4 regions of the Mesobacillus sp. S13 genome follow, and region 2 is predicted to be linked to each of the others. Evidence: a T-box and tRNA genes for the amino acid it is inferred to sense, from the RefSeq annotation. Region 2 holds a T-box; the other regions hold tRNA genes.
The links. The T-box of region 2 lies ahead of asnS (asparagine--tRNA ligase). A T-box ahead of a tRNA ligase gene usually reads a tRNA of that ligase, here a tRNA-Asn.

Region 1: it encodes a tRNA-Asn, which carries the amino acid that the T-box ahead of asnS (asparagine--tRNA ligase) is inferred to sense. The anticodon was not compared.
Region 3: it encodes a tRNA-Asn, which carries the amino acid that the T-box ahead of asnS (asparagine--tRNA ligase) is inferred to sense. The anticodon was not compared.
Region 4: it encodes a tRNA-Asn, which carries the amino acid that the T-box ahead of asnS (asparagine--tRNA ligase) is inferred to sense. The anticodon was not compared.

The regions. Positions count from the first base shown of each region.
Region 1 covers NZ_CP084622.1:234,668-239,013, reverse strand. The annotation lists rRNA gene LGO15_RS01360 (16S ribosomal RNA) at 1-199, opposite strand, end outside; tRNA gene LGO15_RS01355 (tRNA-Gly) at 318-391, opposite strand; tRNA gene LGO15_RS01350 (tRNA-Pro) at 413-489, opposite strand; tRNA gene LGO15_RS01345 (tRNA-Arg) at 507-583, opposite strand; tRNA gene LGO15_RS01340 (tRNA-Leu) at 647-732, opposite strand; tRNA gene LGO15_RS01335 (tRNA-Leu) at 791-875, opposite strand; tRNA gene LGO15_RS01330 (tRNA-Lys) at 945-1,020, opposite strand; tRNA gene LGO15_RS01325 (tRNA-Gln) at 1,027-1,101, opposite strand; tRNA gene LGO15_RS01320 (tRNA-Asp) at 1,109-1,184, opposite strand; tRNA gene LGO15_RS01315 (tRNA-Glu) at 1,210-1,284, opposite strand; tRNA gene LGO15_RS01310 (tRNA-Ser) at 1,299-1,389, opposite strand; tRNA gene LGO15_RS01305 (tRNA-Asn) at 1,406-1,480, opposite strand; gene LGO15_RS01300 (SprT family protein) at 1,746-2,219, opposite strand; gene cmpA (cortex morphogenetic protein CmpA) at 2,315-2,434, shown strand; gene LGO15_RS01290 (Tex family protein) at 2,466-4,346, opposite strand, start outside.
Region 2 covers NZ_CP084622.1:3,020,082-3,024,427, forward strand. The annotation lists gene LGO15_RS15455 (b(o/a)3-type cytochrome-c oxidase subunit 1) at 1-1,208, shown strand, start outside; gene asnS (asparagine--tRNA ligase) at 1,357-2,748, opposite strand; T-box leader at 2,801-3,034, opposite strand; gene LGO15_RS15465 (DMT family transporter) at 3,569-4,346, opposite strand, start outside.
Region 3 covers NZ_CP084622.1:177,975-182,320, reverse strand. The annotation lists tRNA gene LGO15_RS01035 (tRNA-Ala) at 210-285, opposite strand; tRNA gene LGO15_RS01030 (tRNA-Gly) at 290-364, opposite strand; tRNA gene LGO15_RS01025 (tRNA-Lys) at 435-507, opposite strand; tRNA gene LGO15_RS01020 (tRNA-Gln) at 515-589, opposite strand; tRNA gene LGO15_RS01015 (tRNA-Tyr) at 644-728, opposite strand; tRNA gene LGO15_RS01010 (tRNA-Thr) at 828-900, opposite strand; tRNA gene LGO15_RS01005 (tRNA-Val) at 916-991, opposite strand; tRNA gene LGO15_RS01000 (tRNA-Glu) at 995-1,069, opposite strand; tRNA gene LGO15_RS00995 (tRNA-Thr) at 1,088-1,160, opposite strand; tRNA gene LGO15_RS00990 (tRNA-Asn) at 1,203-1,277, opposite strand; rRNA gene rrf (5S ribosomal RNA) at 1,356-1,471, opposite strand; rRNA gene LGO15_RS00980 (23S ribosomal RNA) at 1,610-4,346, opposite strand, start outside.
Region 4 covers NZ_CP084622.1:3,758,143-3,762,488, reverse strand. The annotation lists tRNA gene LGO15_RS19245 (tRNA-Leu) at 1-41, shown strand, start outside; tRNA gene LGO15_RS19240 (tRNA-Gly) at 64-138, shown strand; tRNA gene LGO15_RS19235 (tRNA-Leu) at 149-237, shown strand; tRNA gene LGO15_RS19230 (tRNA-Arg) at 263-339, shown strand; tRNA gene LGO15_RS19225 (tRNA-Pro) at 357-433, shown strand; tRNA gene LGO15_RS19220 (tRNA-Ala) at 451-526, shown strand; tRNA gene LGO15_RS19215 (tRNA-Met) at 548-624, shown strand; tRNA gene LGO15_RS19210 (tRNA-Ile) at 664-740, shown strand; tRNA gene LGO15_RS19205 (tRNA-Ser) at 760-852, shown strand; tRNA gene LGO15_RS19200 (tRNA-Met) at 871-944, shown strand; tRNA gene LGO15_RS19195 (tRNA-Asp) at 948-1,023, shown strand; tRNA gene LGO15_RS19190 (tRNA-Phe) at 1,170-1,242, shown strand; tRNA gene LGO15_RS19185 (tRNA-His) at 1,282-1,354, shown strand; tRNA gene LGO15_RS19180 (tRNA-Gly) at 1,367-1,440, shown strand; tRNA gene LGO15_RS19175 (tRNA-Ile) at 1,444-1,517, shown strand; tRNA gene LGO15_RS19170 (tRNA-Asn) at 1,531-1,605, shown strand; tRNA gene LGO15_RS19165 (tRNA-Ser) at 1,613-1,703, shown strand; tRNA gene LGO15_RS19160 (tRNA-Glu) at 1,707-1,778, shown strand; gene glgB (1,4-alpha-glucan branching protein GlgB) at 2,914-4,346, shown strand, end outside.

The sequences.
Region 1 (4,346 bases), 2.0 Mb from region 2:
CCCTCATGTGAGGGAAAGGATTATCCGGTATTAGCTCCGGTTTCCCGAAGTTATCCCAGTCTTACAGGCAGGTTGCCCACGTGTTACTCACCCGTCCGCCGCTGATCTTCAAAAGCAAGCTAATGAAGATCCGCTCGACTTGCATGTATTAGGCACGCCGCCAGCGTTCGTCCTGAGCCAGGATCAAACTCTCCAAGAAAGAGTTATGAGTTAGCTCATAAAGTTAAAACGTTGGCTCATGTTCTTCTATAATAGAAGCCATGATAATTTATTGTTTGTTGACGCTTGTTTGTTTAGTTTTCAAAGAGCAATGAAATTGGAGCGGGTGAAGAGAATCGAACTCTCATCATCAGCTTGGAAGGCTGAGGTTTTACCACTAAACTACACCCGCATATAAAGTTGAATTGCTGAATGGTCGGGAAGACAGGATTCGAACCTGCGACCCCTTGGTCCCAAACCAAGTGCTCTACCAAGCTGAGCTACTCCCCGTTATTGAAGAAAAATAATGGCGCGCCCGAAAGGAGTCGAACCCATAACCTTCTGATCCGTAGTCAGACGCTCTATCCAATTGAGCTACGGGCGCATATAGTATTGATAGCAACTTTTATATATTATCACACCCGATAAAGGATGTCAATAACTTTTTTGGTGCGGCCGAGAGGACTTGAACCTCCACGGGGTTGCCCCCACTAGGCCCTCAACCTAGCGCGTCTGCCATTCCGCCACGACCGCATAACATGACAGGTTTAAATCTTAACTGATTCAAGCACATTAATCAACAGGTAATTAATGGTGCGGGTGAAGGGAGTCGAACCCCCACGCCTTGCGGCGCCAGATCCTAAGTCTGGTGCGTCTGCCAATTCCGCCACACCCGCATATTCACATTGTTCCTTTTTTCGCTGGAGCGAATTAAGGAAGATTATTTCGCTAGTGCGAAAATATCATGGTGAGCCATGAAGGACTCGAACCTTCGACCCTCTGATTAAAAGTCAGATGCTCTACCGACTGAGCTAATGGCTCAAAAAATGGCTGGGCTAGCTGGATTCGAACCAACGCATGACGGAGTCAAAGTCCGTTGCCTTACCGCTTGGCTATAGCCCAATAAAAATGGCGGTCCCGACCGGGATCGAACCGGCGATCTCCTGCGTGACAGGCAGGCATGTTAACCGCTACACCACGGGACCAGAGGAAATATCATATGTTTTAAAATGGTGACCCCTACGGGATTCGAACCCGTGTTACCGCCGTGAAAGGGCGGTGTCTTAACCGCTTGACCAAGGGGCCATATTAAAAGGTTCTGGCGGAGAAGGAGGGATTTGAACCCTCGCGCCGGTTACCCGACCTACACCCTTAGCAGGGGCGCCTCTTCAGCCTCTTGAGTACTTCCCCATACCTTTAAAATTAATGGCTCCGCAGGTAGGATTCGAACCTACGACCGCTCGGTTAACAGCCGAGTGCTCTACCACTGAGCTACTGCGGAAAAATAGTATTTGTTCTTTCAAAAGTTACCCTTAGCCGACTGTCCTCATCTCAGGACGCTTATCCAAGAAGCGGCTCGATGAGTACAACTCGCAGTAAAATCGGAGATGATATCGCTCGTTGCTCTACCACTGAGCTACTGCGGAATAACTTTATTTTTTTGTGCCGTTGTCTTATCGACTCTTACTATTATAGGGAGGTGCCCACTAAAAGTCAAGGGTGTTTTAAATAAGTTTTTCATTTCTTTTTTAGAAGCCTACAAAGCCTTATTCTACAGTCATTTCTTTTACTTTTATCAGCTTTCCTCGGCATTTTCCACACACATATTTCGAGGTATTGATAGATCTTTTGCGGCGATAGATCAACTTACATTCGCTGCACTGATAATAAATGAATTTCTGTTTCACCCTTCTTTTCTTTTCTTCCGGAAGCACTGAACAAAATCTCGGGGCATCTACCTTTTTCAACAAATCTCTAAAGTCTTTATCGCGATGCTTGTATCCTTTTCCTTCTATATGAAGGTGGTAATGGCATAGCTCATGTTTGATAATCCCAATGAGTTCAGCTTCACCCAGCTGCTCAAAATACTTTTTATTAATTTCGATATTGTGGCTGCTTAGCATGTATCGTCCGCCGGTTGTCCGGAGTCTGGGGTTGAAGAATGCTTTATGCCGGAATGGTTTCTGGAAGTATTCCTTGGAAATCAACACGACAAGATCGTGTAATTCTTGATCAGTCATCTGCAAAACGCCTGCCTTTTAAAGAAACATGACAACCTATTATAGCATATATTAATGTTACCTTTTAACGTATTATCTTAAGGAGGTATTGCTCTATGCCTGTCTGGTTTCAAAATCAAATGAAACGAGCCTTCTATGAGAAAAACAGATATCAAATCAAACTTCTAAACCAATGTTGGTACTTTTATAGAAAGAAACATGGGTCAAATGATTAAAAGACTGCAGGGTCTCCTGCAGTCTTTTGTATTATGCCTGGTCAGGCTTCAGCATTGTCAAAGCGACTCGACCTTTCTTCTGGTCGACACTATCCACCCAAACAGTAACGACGTCCCCGACGGAGACAATATCAAGGGGGTGTTTTACGAATCGGTTGCTTAGCTTCGAGATATGGACAAGCCCATCTTGTTTTACCCCGATATCAACGAAGGCTCCGAAGTCTACCACATTTCGTACAGTACCTTGAAGTTCCATTCCTGTTTTCAGATCCTCAAGCTTCAATACATCCTTTTTCAATAGCGGTGCTGGAAGCTCATCACGCGGGTCCCGTTCAGGTCTTACAAGTGCATCTATAATATCTTTCAGTGTAAGTTTGCCGATTCCTAATTCATCTGCTGTTTGGTCGATGTTGATTTTTGCGAGAGCATCCTTTAAGGCTGGAGTCCCTAAATCCTTAGATTTAAAGCCAAGGCTCTCGAGTAATTGTTTTACCTCACCGTAACTTTCCGGGTGGATGCCCGTTCGATCTAGAGGTTCCTTTCCATCAATTACACGCAGGAATCCAATTGCCTGTTCATAGGTTTTGGCTCCAAGTCGCGGAATTTTTTTCAGCTGCGTCCTGCTAGTAAACTTTCCTTCTTCCTCACGTTTCTTCACGATGTTATTGGCTACTGTTTTGGAAAGGCCAGATACATACTGCAATAAAGAAGATGAAGCTGTATTTACATTGACTCCTACCTGGTTAACTGCTGTCTCAACAACGAATGTCAGAGATTCAGATAGCTTTTTCTGGCTGACATCATGCTGATACTGGCCAACACCGACGGATTTCGGGTCGATTTTAACAAGTTCAGCAAGTGGGTCCTGCAATCGTCGGGCAATTGAAACCGCGCTTCGCTCTTCAACCTGGTAATTAGGAAATTCTTCACGAGCAAGGTCTGACGCGGAATAGACACTGGCACCCGCTTCATTGACAATGAGATAGTAAATCTCCTTATCCATTTCTTTCAGTATATCCGACACGAATTGTTCCGTTTCCCTGGATGCAGTACCGTTGCCGATTGCAACCATTTCTACGTCATACTCTTTTAGGACCTTAACGAACTTATCCTTAGCTTCCGTATTTTTCGAGCCAGAGGTATGCGGGTAAATGACGCCGATTGAAAGAACTTTTCCCGTTTCATCTACAGCAGCCAACTTGCAGCCTGTTCTGAATGCAGGGTCAACTCCCAGGACCACCTTCCCTTTTAAAGGTGGTTGCAAGAGCAATTTTCGGAGGTTTTCCGAGAAAATATGAATTGCTTGCTCTTCGGCCTTTTCTGTCAGTTCGTTCCTGATCTCACGTTCGATTGATGGCTGAATCAGTCGCTTATATGCATCTTCGATTGCCTCTGTTACTGCAGAAGCTGTGATCGAATGATTTTTAGTAATCCACTTGCGCGTCAAATAGGTCATGATGACATCTGTTTTCGGCTTTATTGATACCCTTAACAGATCTTCTTTTTCACCGCGATTGAGGGCAAGGATTCGATGCGGTACCACTTTATTGACTGGCTCGGAATACTCGTAATACATCTCGTATACATTTTTCTCATCCAGCTCTTCATTTTTCACTGAAGATTCGATAGAGCCAGACTTAAAAGTTTCATTCCGGATCCACTTGCGGCTGTCTGCGTCATCGGAAACAATTTCGGCAACAATGTCTTTCGCACCGGCAAGTGCCTCTTCAATAGATTCTACACCTTTTTCTTCCGATAAAAACTCCTGTGCTTTTTCTTCAAGACTACCGTTTACCGGAAATTCCAGCATCCACTGAGCAAGCGGTTCAAGACCTTTTTCTTTGGCAACAGTCGCTTTCGTCCTTCTTTTTTGCTTGTATGGACGATACAGGTCTTCTACTTCCTGTAGCTT
Region 2 (4,346 bases):
TTGACGGTGCCGCACTGATTATGGCTTACACTTCATGGAGAAAAGCAAATCCAGGAAAACCTAGTCCATTGCTGACTTTTATGTCACTTGTAAACACGCTTATGTGGATTGTTGCGACAATTGGTGTCGCTGCCACCGTATTATTCCAACTGCTTCCTTGGTCACTTGGCCTAGTAGAGCGGGTAGATGTATTGGTCAGCCGTACATTGTTCTGGTATTTCGGACATCCGCTTGTATATTTCTGGCTGTTGCCTGCATATATGGCCTGGTATGCGATCGTGCCAAAGATCATCGGCGGAAAGATTTTCTCTGATTCTTTAGCAAGGATGTCTTTCATCCTATTCCTGTTATTCTCAATCCCTGTTGGTTTCCACCACCAGTTGATGGAACCAGGTATTGACCCAGCATGGAAATTCCTTCAGGTTATTTTGACATTCCTTGTTGTCATCCCATCATTGATGACTGCATTTTCGTTGTTTGCGACATTTGAAATGTTCGGCCGTTCAAAAGGCTCTACTGGCCTATTCGGCTGGGTAAAAAAGCTTCCTTGGGGCGATGCACGCTTTGCAGTACCATTTATCGGAATGCTAGCTTTCATTCCTGCTGGTGCTGGCGGACTAGTCAACGCATCCCACCAGTTGAACCAGGTAGTACACAATACCATTTGGGTTACAGGCCATTTCCATTTGACACTTGCGACTTCAGTCGTCCTGACTTTCTTCGGAATTTCTTATTGGCTAGTTCCTCACCTTACTGGAAGGGTACTAACAAAGGCTATGAATAAACTAGCAATCATTCAGGGGATTGTCTGGGCAATCGGTATGACCTTCATGTCCGGTGCAATGCACGCAGCAGGCCTGCTTGGCGCTCCACGCCGTTCATCATTCTCAACTTACGGAGGTGCAGAACAAGCTGCTGAATGGATTCCTTACCAGGTCGCACAGGCAGTCGGTGGATCCATCCTGTTCCTTGGAATCATACTGATGCTTTACATTTTCATCAATCTTGCATTCTTTGCACCTAAAGGTGATGAAGAATTCCCTGTCGGAGAGGTTGCTGATCAAGCTGAGAAGACTCCGATGGTATTCGAAAACTGGAAGTTATGGCTTGGCATCACTGTCCTTTTAATCCTATTCGCATACACAATACCGTTCATCGATATGATCCAAAATGCACCGATAGGATCTAAGGGATATAAGTTCTTCTAAAAGCTTTCTTCTTAAGTATAGAAGCAAAAAATAACCAAAACAGGGTATGAAATCAAAAAAGGTTTCACACCCTGTTTTTTATTGTTATACAGTATTGATCCTAAAAAAATAGGATGCATAGGCATCCTATTTTTTTACAAGTATTTAATTAAAAATCTGCGTTTCCTGGTGTACGAGGGAATGGAATGACATCGCGGATGTTCTTCATCCCTGTTAGATACATAACAAGTCGTTCGAATCCGATTCCGTAGCCAGAATGCTTAGTGCTGCCGTATTTTCTAAGCTCAAGATACCACCAGTAGTCTTCTTCAGACATACCAAGTTCTTTAATTCGTTCTGCGAGGACTTCTTCTCTTTCCTCACGCTGACTTCCCCCAATTAACTCGCCAATTCCAGGGACTAAAAGGTCAGTTGCGGCAACTGTCTTGCCATCCTCATTCGCTCGCATATAAAATGCCTTGATGTCTTTCGGATAGTCGGTTACGAAGACAGGACGCTTGTAAATTTCCTCACTAAGGTAACGCTCATGTTCGGTTTGCAAATCTGTACCCCATTCAACTGGGTATTCAAATTCCTTGCCTGAGTTCTTTAGTAATTCAACTGCTTCGCTATAAGTAACTCGCCCGAAATCGGATTCTAATGCATTCTGCAATCTTTCGATAAGTGTTTTATCAATAAAGCTATTGAAGAAGGCCATTTCTTCTGGTGCATGTTCAAAAACATAATCAATGACATACTTGACCATTTCTTCTCCAAGGTCCATGATATCAGGTAATTCTGCAAAGGCAACTTCCGGCTCGACCATCCAGAATTCCGCAGCATGTCTTGCCGTATTTGAATTTTCTGCCCTGAATGTTGGACCAAAGGTATACACATTACGGAAAGCTAGCGCAAAGCTTTCCGCATTCAGTTGACCGCTCACGGTCAAGTTGGTCTCTTTGCCGAAGAAATCTGCACTTTCATCCACTTTTCCGTCCTCAGTTTTTAGAAGCTTGTTCATGTCCATTGATGTCACACGAAACATTTCCCCGGCACCTTCAGTGTCGCTTCCAGTAATAATCGGTGTATGTACATGGACAAATCCTTTGTCTTGGAAGAATTTGTGTAGGGCATAAGATGCAAGAGATCTTACTCTAAAAACGGCTGAGAAGGCGTTTGCTCTCGGACGTAAGTGAGCGATTGTTCTCAAATATTCAAGGGTATGTCTCTTTTTTTGTATAGGATAATCGGTATCCGACAATCCCTCGACTACAATTTTAGTCGCTTTGATTTCAAAAGGCTGTTTCATGTCAGGAGTTGGTACATATTCACCTTCTACTAAAACAGAAGAGCTAATAGGCAACTTTGTAACTTCTTTGAAGTTATCAAGGGTATCTTCAAAAACAACTTGTACACTCTTAAAGAAAGTTCCATCGTTTAACTCCATAAAGCCAATGGTTTTGGAATCACGAAGAGTACGGATCCATCCTGTAATTTGAACAGTTTGGTCTTTAAAATTTTCTTGGTTTCTGTATAAATCTTTTACTACGGTCTTAATCATAATTAACCTCCTCAGGGTAATTTTTGCAATAAAAAAAGCCTCCTATCCCCAAAAAAGGGACGAAAGGCTGAACTTCCGCGGTACCACCCAAATTGTCATAAAATGACCAACTTTACTACTGCTATCCCAGTCTGTAACGTGCTGGAAACGTCTAAGCCTACTCACGGATATCCCTTTCGGTTAGAACTCAAAGGTGTTCTTCATTTATGCTTCATCGCCAGGCTTCCACCGTCCCCGGCTCGCTATCGAATATAGCAAAAACTACTTTCCTTTTCATCGATTTAAAAATATGTAGTTATCAAAAGGATTTTTACTGTAATAATTTATCACAAAACATAATCTTTTGTCTAGTTGCCCTCCAATTTATTAACACTTATCCTCAAAATCATTATGTACAATCTCAAGTGACACAATTTTCTTTAACTAAAATTATGTTATAACTGAATGTTGATTTCACATTGTTGATAAATAACAGGAAAAATTCCGCTTAAATCGAAAACGAGGCTTATTTCCATAAAAATAAGGGGCGTATTTCCGGTTATTTAATCCAAATCGTTTGATTTTTTCATTTTTTCAGCAGTTAACCGGAATACATCCGCCTATTTCTGCTTCAAAGCTTCCTTCGTATACAATAGCCGGAAATTCTCCGCTTATGAATTCCCATACGTACTCGGAAATTATCATTGATTGATAACTGAGCCTAACTAAAAGCACTTTCAATAGAACAATAAAAAGAAGCTTGGTTTTGAACCAGGCTCCTTTCTCTGTTAATTGCTACATTATTATGCTTGTTCGTTTCCCCACTACAAAAGAGACTGAATCACACAGTGAAGTGCTTTGTATGCTTCCTGCTCGGAAATGAGATATTAATAGATATTACAGATAGGATAATCAATGAGGATCCGAGCAACTGAAGACTTCCCAGCCTGTCACCATACACCAGTATTCCCAGCATGGTGGCAATGACAGGTTCTAGTGTAGCAACTACTGCCGCAGTACTGCTTTCCGTCCTTTCAAGGCCCCAGGAGTAAGCAAAATAGGCAACCACAGTTGGAAAAACCCCTAATCCAATTGCATAAAGCCACACATCCCCAGCAAAAAGGACATCCGTTTTGCTGAAAATGCCAGTTGTCGGAACGAGGGCAGCCGAAGCTACCAGAAATGTATACAATGTGACCGTAAAAGGATGGTAGCGCCTTAATGCGATCTTGCCAAATATACTGTAAAGAGCGTAGCCGAAGCCTGCCCCTAAGCCAATAAGCATACTGGAGGCAGAAAACGACATTCCCCCCTGCCCTGTAATGCCTGCGGCAAGTGTACAGCCAATGACGGTCATGACAATCGCAAACAGCTTCTTCCTGTTAATGCTTTCTTTCAGGAAAAGAAAGGATAAAACCGCAACAAAAGCCGGAGAAGTATAGAGTAAAGCTACTGCAATCGGGATGTTCATCAGGTTGATTGCCGTAAAATAAGACCAATTAAAAAACACAATGCTTAAAATCCCTGTACCCACAAAAAGATACAAGTCTTTCACCCTGATTTTTAAATGACTTCGATAAAAAGCCATTCCCACCAAAATCAAAATAATGGCAGCAGCC
Region 3 (4,346 bases), 2.0 Mb from region 2:
ATAATAACCGCTCTTTCTTGACAGCTTTGGCCTCTTCTCCTAAAAAGCTGTCACAATAACTGCTCGTACTTGAGCCCCAACTCCTAAAAGTATGGCTATAACCATGCTCTCTTATAGCTTAAACCCTCACCAAACTCTATCGATTGAAAAATAAAAAAAGCCATAAATCCAATTGGATTTATGACTGAAATGGTATTTATGTAGTGTGATGGTGGAGCCTAGCGGGATCGAACCGCTGACCTCCTGCGTGCAAGGCAGGCGCTCTCCCAGCTGAGCTAAGGCCCCATTTTGGAGCGGAAGACGGGATTCGAACCCGCGACCCCAACCTTGGCAAGGTTGTATTCTACCACTGAACTACTTCCGCATGTTTTTATTATATAGATAAGACCCCTAAAAATAAAGTACAAGTTCATTCTTAGGGGTCTTAACATGAGTGAGCCATGAAGGACTCGAACCTTCGACCCTCTGATTAAAAGTCAGATGCTCTACCGACTGAGCTAATGGCTCAAAAAAATGGCTGGGCTAGCTGGATTCGAACCAACGCATGACGGAGTCAAAGTCCGTTGCCTTACCGCTTGGCTATAGCCCAATGAAAAAATAAAAAGGACATTAGTAGCTTGTCCAATTTTAATATGTATTAAAATGGTGGAGGGGGACGGATTCGAACCGCCGAACCCTGAGGGAGCGGATTTACAGTCCGCCGCGTTTAGCCACTTCGCTACCCCTCCACATAATAAAGCTTCCTAAAACTAATACATGCTTATAATCCTTTTCGGGATTTTTCGCATCTTTTCACTGAAATTTATTCAGGTAATTTAGAAAGAAGGTGCCGGCAAGAGGACTTGAACCCCCAACCTACTGATTACAAGTCAGTTGCTCTACCAATTGAGCTACACCGGCATGGTTAATAATAAATGGTGGAGGATGACGGGATCGAACCGCCGACCCTCTGCTTGTAAGGCAGATGCTCTCCCAGCTGAGCTAATCCTCCATTTGGTGACCCCTACGGGATTCGAACCCGTGTTACCGCCGTGAAAGGGCGGTGTCTTAACCGCTTGACCAAGGGGCCATATAATAATATATTCAGAGCTTCCAAGCGGGCTCGAACCGCTGACCTCTTCCTTACCATGGAAGTGCTCTACCTGCTGAGCTATGGAAGCATGTTGCTGCCAGCTCAAACGACTTTCGTCATTTAGAGATAATGGCTCCGCAGGTAGGATTCGAACCTACGACCGCTCGGTTAACAGCCGAGTGCTCTACCACTGAGCTACTGCGGAATAATGATAATTTTCATAACTCTTGCAGATGATTCGAATACCACATCTTAGAGTAATCTAAGATGATCATGCATCATCGCCCGGCGGCGTCCTACTCTCACAGGGGGAAACCCCCAACTACCATCGGCGCTGAGAAGCTTAACTTCCGTGTTCGGTATGGGAACGGGTGTGACCTTCTCGCCATCGCCACCAGACAATTTTTAAGGACAATATTTATTATACTGCCTTTTATGCATTTTTCAAGAGGTAATTTTTTTTGCTGTCGCAAAAAATTTATTCCCTCAAAACTAGATAATGTGTAAGAAGAATTTCAAGAAAAACGAATGATCTATTTGGTTAAGTCCTCGAACGATTAGTATCAGTCAGCTCCACACGTCACCGCGCTTCCACCTCTGACCTATCAACCTGATCATCTTTCAGGGTTCTTACTAGCTTGCGCTATGGGAAATCTCATCTTGAGGGGGGCTTCATGCTTAGATGCTTTCAGCACTTATCCCGTCCGCACATAGCTACCCAGCGATGCCTTTGGCAAGACAACTGGTACACCAGCGGTGCGTCCATCCCGGTCCTCTCGTACTAAGGACAGCTCCTCTCAAATTTCCTGCGCCCACGACGGATAGGGACCGAACTGTCTCACGACGTTCTGAACCCAGCTCGCGTACCGCTTTAATGGGCGAACAGCCCAACCCTTGGGACCGACTACAGCCCCAGGATGCGATGAGCCGACATCGAGGTGCCAAACCTCCCCGTCGATGTGGACTCTTGGGGGAGATAAGCCTGTTATCCCCGGGGTAGCTTTTATCCGTTGAGCGATGGCCCTTCCATGCGGAACCACCGGATCACTAAGCCCGACTTTCGTCCCTGCTCGACTTGTAGGTCTCGCAGTCAAGCTCCCTTGTGCCTTTACACTCTGCGAATGATTTCCAACCATTCTGAGGGAACCTTTGGGCGCCTCCGTTACTCTTTAGGAGGCGACCGCCCCAGTCAAACTGCCCACCTGACACTGTCTCCCGCCCCGATCAGGGGCGTGGGTTAGAATTTCAATACAGCCAGGGTAGTATCCCACCGACGCCTCCACCGAAGCTGGCGCTCCGGTTTCTCAGGCTCCTACCTATCCTGTACAAGCTGTACCAAAATTCAATATCAGGCTACAGTAAAGCTCCACGGGGTCTTTCCGTCCTGTCGCGGGTAACCTGCATCTTCACAGGTACTATAATTTCACCGAGTCTCTCGTTGAGACAGTGCCCAGATCGTTACGCCTTTCGTGCGGGTCGGAACTTACCCGACAAGGAATTTCGCTACCTTAGGACCGTTATAGTTACGGCCGCCGTTTACTGGGGCTTCGATTCAGAGCTTCGCGTGAGCTAACCCCTCCTCTTAACCTTCCAGCACCGGGCAGGCGTCAGCCCCTATACTTCGCCTTGCGGCTTCGCAGAGACCTGTGTTTTTGCTAAACAGTCGCCTGGGCCTATTCACTGCGGCTCATCCGGGCTATTCACCCAAATGAGCACCCCTTCTCCCGAAGTTACGGGGTCATTTTGCCGAGTTCCTTAACGAGAGTTCTCTCGCTCACCTTAGGATTCTCTCCTCGCCTACCTGTGTCGGTTTGCGGTACGGGCACCTTTTATCTCGCTAGAGGCTTTTCTTGGCAGTGTGGAATCAGGAACTTCGGTACTATATTTCCCTCGCTGTCACAGCTCAGCCTTCACGCAAGCGGGATTTGCCTCACTTGCAGCCTAACTGCTTAGACGCGCATATCCAACAGCGCGCTTACCCTATCCTCCTGCGTCCCCCCGTCGCTCAAACGATAAAGAGGTGGTACAGGAATATCAACCTGTTGTCCATCGCCTACGCCTTTCGGCCTCGGCTTAGGTCCCGACTAACCCTGAGAGGACGAGCCTTCCTCAGGAAACCTTAGGCATTCGGTGGATGGGATTCTCACCCATCTTTCGCTACTCATACCGGCATTCTCACTTCTAAGCGCTCCACCAGTCCTTACGGTCTGACTTCAACGCCCTTAGAACGCTCTCCTACCACTGACATCTAAGATGTCAATCCACAGCTTCGGTGATACGTTTAGCCCCGGTACATTTTCGGCGCAGAGTCACTCGACCAGTGAGCTATTACGCACTCTTTAAATGGTGGCTGCTTCTAAGCCAACATCCTGGTTGTCTAAGCAACTCCACATCCTTTTCCACTTAACGTATACTTTGGGACCTTAGCTGGTGGTCTGGGCTGTTTCCCTTTTGACTACGGATCTTATCACTCGCAGTCTGACTCCCACGGATAAGTCTTTGGCATTCGGAGTTTGTCTGAATTCGGTAACCCGATGAGGGCCCCTAGTCCAAACAGTGCTCTACCTCCAAGACTCTTACAACGTGAGGCTAGCCCTAAAGCTATTTCGGAGAGAACCAGCTATCTCCAAGTTCGATTGGAATTTCTCCGCTACCCACACCTCATCCCCGCACTTTTCAACGTGCGTGGGTTCGGGCCTCCAGTTGGTGTTACCCAACCTTCACCCTGGACATGGGTAGATCACCTGGTTTCGGGTCTACGACCACATACTCATTCGCCCTATTCAGACTCGCTTTCGCTGCGGCTCCGTCTTCTCAACTTAACCTTGCATGTAATCGTAACTCGCCGGTTCATTCTACAAAAGGCACGCCATCACCCATGAACGGGCTCTGACTACTTGTAGGCACACGGTTTCAGGATCTCTTTCACTCCCCTTCCGGGGTGCTTTTCACCTTTCCCTCACGGTACTGGTTCACTATCGGTCACTAGGGAGTATTTAGCCTTGGGAGATGGTCCTCCCAGCTTCCGACGGGATTTCTCGTGTCCCGCCGTACTCAGGATCCACTCAGGAGGGAACGAAGTTTCAACTACAGGGTTTTTACCTTCTCTGACGGGCCTTTCCAGACCACTTCATCTACCCCGTTCCTTTGTAACTCCATGTAGAGTGTCCTACAACCCCAAGAGGCAAGCCTCTTGGTTTGGGCTATGTCCCGTTTCGCTCGCCGCTACTCAGGGAATCGCGTTTGCTTTCTCTTCCTCCGGGTACTTAGATGT
Region 4 (4,346 bases), 740 kb from region 2:
CGCCGCAAGGCGTGGGGGTTCGACTCCCTTCACCCGCACCATTTCTTTTTTTAAAAAAATAATGCGGAAGTAGTTCAGTGGTAGAATACAACCTTGCCAAGGTTGGGGTCGCGGGTTCGAATCCCGTCTTCCGCTCCATAGTTCCTTAGCCGGGGTGGCGGAACTGGCAGACGCACAGGACTTAAAATCCTGCGGTAGGTGACTACCGTACCGGTTCGATTCCGGTCCTCGGCACCACCAAGTTAGCTAATGTACTAAATATGCGCCCGTAGCTCAATTGGATAGAGCGTCTGACTACGGATCAGAAGGTTATGGGTTCGACTCCTTTCGGGCGCGCCATTATATTTTCTCTTTATCGGGGAGTAGCTCAGCTTGGTAGAGCACTTGGTTTGGGACCAAGGGGTCGCAGGTTCGAATCCTGTCTTCCCGACCATGCTACTTATATTATATGGGGCCTTAGCTCAGCTGGGAGAGCGCCTGCCTTGCACGCAGGAGGTCAGCGGTTCGATCCCGCTAGGCTCCACCATATAACTTACAATAATAATTTGGCGGTGTAGCTCAGCTGGCTAGAGCGTACGGTTCATACCCGTAAGGTCGGGGGTTCGATCCCCTCCGCCGCTACCAATTTTAATCTGGTTGAACCTATTCAATCTAGGATATCCTGGACCTTTAGCTCAGCTGGTTAGAGCAGACGGCTCATAACCGTCCGGTCGTAGGTTCGAGTCCTACAAGGTCCACCATTTTACTTGATTTTCATACGGAGGTATACCCAAGTCTGGCTGAAGGGATCGGTCTTGAAAACCGACAGGCGGGTAACACCGCGCGGGGGTTCGAATCCCTCTACCTCCTCCATAATTTAATTAATATCGTCGCGGGGTGGAGCAGTCCGGTAGCTCGTCGGGCTCATAACCCGAAGGTCGCAGGTTCAAATCCTGCCCCCGCAATCTGGTCCCGTGGTGTAGCGGTTAACATGCCTGCCTGTCACGCAGGAGATCGCCGGTTCGATCCCGGTCGGGACCGCCATTTTTATTTTTTTTGCTTAGTAGTTCAGTCGGTAGAGCAGATTGCTCACTTCCTGAATAAGCTTCTGCGGCAATCTGCGAGAAAGACCGAATGTCATTCGAGCAAAGGCCCTAAATAAGTAAAAGTTTGAGATGCAATATTATAGTGGCTCAGTAGCTCAGTCGGTAGAGCAAAGGACTGAAAATCCTTGTGTCGGCGGTTCGATTCCGTCCTGAGCCACCTTATTTAATTTAAAATGGATATACAATTATAGATATGGCGATTGTGGCGAAGTGGTTAACGCATCGGATTGTGGTTCCGACATTCGTGGGTTCGATTCCCATCAGTCGCCCCTTTTTTATATGCGGGTGTAGTTTAGTGGTAAAACCTCAGCCTTCCAAGCTGATGATGAGAGTTCGATTCTCTTCACCCGCTCCATAAGGGCCTATAGCTCAGCTGGTTAGAGCGCACGCCTGATAAGCGTGAGGTCGGTGGTTCGAGTCCACTTAGGCCCATTTTTTATATTATTCCGCAGTAGCTCAGTGGTAGAGCACTCGGCTGTTAACCGAGCGGTCGTAGGTTCGAATCCTACCTGCGGAGCCATTTTTATGGGGAAGTACTCAAGAGGCTGAAGAGGCGCCCCTGCTAAGGGTGTAGGTCGGGTAACCGGCGCGAGGGTTCAAATCCCTCCTTCTCCGCCATAAGGCCCCTTGGTCAAGCGGTTAAGACACCGCCCTTTCACGGCGGTAACACGGGTTCGAATCCCGTAGGGGTCATAAGGAAAGCTGTTAGCAAATTTGCTAACAGCTTTTTTTTATGTCCATATAATCTAGGAAGCCAGGTAATTGATTCAAAGGTACTTTTAAATGGCTATTTGATCAATACATCAAGCAGCCTAGACTAAAAAGAAGGTAAAATATTCAAGAAGGAACTAGTATATCATTGCCCGTTCAGAGGTATAAGCAAAAATTAGTAACAAACAGAAGAGATATGTGCCTGGTGATGAGGTCCACGGTCAAAACCGGTAACATAAAGAAGAGATATGTGCCCGGTTATAAGGTCCACGGTCAAAACCGGTAACATAAAGAAGAGATATGTGCCCGGTTATAAGGTCCACGGCCAAAACCGGTAACATAAAGAAGAGATATGTGCCCGGTTAGGAGGTCCATGGTCAAAACCGGTAACATAAAGAAGAGATATGTGCCCGGTTAGGAGGTCCATGGTCAAAACCGGTAACATAAAGAAGAGATATGTGCCCGGTTATAAGGTCCAGGGTCAAGACCGGTAACATAAAGAGTAGATATATGCCCGGTTAGGAGGTCCATGGTCAAAACCGGTAACATAAAGAGATAAGTGCCCGGTCCAGGATAGAAAGGGAAGAACTCGTAACATATATAAAGCATTGAAAGTGATTTGTCTAATGGCTGAAGAAGCGAGAATCAAGCCATACAATAAGCATATCTTAACATCCAATCAAATGATCCACCTAGCTATCCATGCCCCAATCTGTACTGCTAGATCCATATTAGTTACAACCTCAAACAACTCAAACAACTCAAACAACTCAAACAACTCAAACAACTCAAACAACTATAGTCACTTCCTCAATAATATGAAAACGTTATCAATCAATAACATTTTTTCTCCTGTTCCCTCTATCAAACCTAATAAATTCAACAAATCTTTCTAATGAATCATTATTCATTTTTAACTTTCGTTCTCCAAAATTCGCGTAATTGGAAGATTTAGTACATTGAAGCGCTGTCATTTATGTGTGTTTGTCGAATGGAGCGTATTCTTGAGTGTTATTGTCGAAATATTAAAAAAATGTTTACAAGGAATTCCTTCTGGTAACTAGAATACTACTGAAATAGGCAGTTTTTTAGTTTTTACAAAGGCAGGTGGACGGCAATGGTGATCAATCCTACAGAGTTTGAATTGCATCTGTTTCATGAAGGGAATCTGTTCCAGAGTCACAATTTATTTGGAGCACATGTCATGAAAACGGAAACTGGAACATATACTCGATTTTGTGTGTGGGCTCCGAAGGCGATGCACGTGAGGCTTGCGGGCGATTTTAATCATTGGGTTGCAGACGGATATGAGTTTCATAAAGTCAATCAGGAGGGGGTCTGGCAGCTCTCTCTCGAAGGAGATCTGACTGGTGCCATTTATAAATATGAGATTGTGACTGCGTCGGGTGAGCGGTTGCTCAAATCTGACCCTTATGCATTTTTTTCGGAAGTAAGGCCGAATACAGCATCTATTGTCTACTCATTGGATGGCTACAAATGGAATGATCAGAAATGGCTGCAAAAACGTGAAAAGAGGAGCACACTCGGTGAGCCGATGTTCATCTATGAACTGCATGTGGGTTCTTGGAAGAAGCATGAGGATGGAAAGTTCCTTACATATCGTGAGCTTGTTGATGAGTTGATTCCATATATTCTTTCTCACGGATACACACATATAGAATTATTGCCTCTAACTGAGCATCCGCTCGACATCTCCTGGGGCTATCAATCTACTGGTTATTTTTCGGTTACGAGCCGATATGGAGCACCTCATGATTTCATGTACTTCGTTGATAAGTGCCACCAAAACGGCATTGGGGTCATCCTGGATTGGATTCCGGGTCATTTTTGCAAGGATGCTCACGGGCTGTATCAATTTGATGGCAGCTATGTGTATGAATATCAGCGAGAGAATGATCGGGAGAACCATGTTTGGGGAACCGCTAATTTCGACCTAGGTAAAAATGAGGTCCAGAGTTTCCTGATTTCTAGTGCACTTTTCTGGCTAGAAAAATATCATATTGATGGCTTTAGGGTGGATGCGGTGGCCAATATCATTTATTGGCCTAACTCAATCCAGGCAGCGAACCAGTTTGGAGTAGATTTTTTAAAAAAGCTCAACAAAGCAGTCAAGGAGTATGAACCAGGAGCAATGATGATTGCGGAAGATTCGACTGACTGGCCTCAGGTGACAGGGCCTGTCGAGTATGGCGGTCTTGGATTTACATACAAGTGGAATATGGGCTGGATGAATGACACTTTGAAGTATATGGAGGAAGAATCCCATAACAGGAAGCATATACATGAGAAGGTTACCTTCTCGCTGCTTTATGCTTTCTCAGAGAACTTTGTCCTGCCGTTTTCACATGATGAGGTTGTTCACGGGAAGAAATCGCTTCTTGACAAGATGCCGGGAGATTACTGGCAAAAGTTTGCTCAGCTCAGGCTTTTACTTGGCTTCATGGTTGCGCATCCCGGCAAGAAGCTGACATTCATGGGGACCGAATTTGGACAGTTTTCGGAATGGAAAGACAAGGAACAGCTTGACTG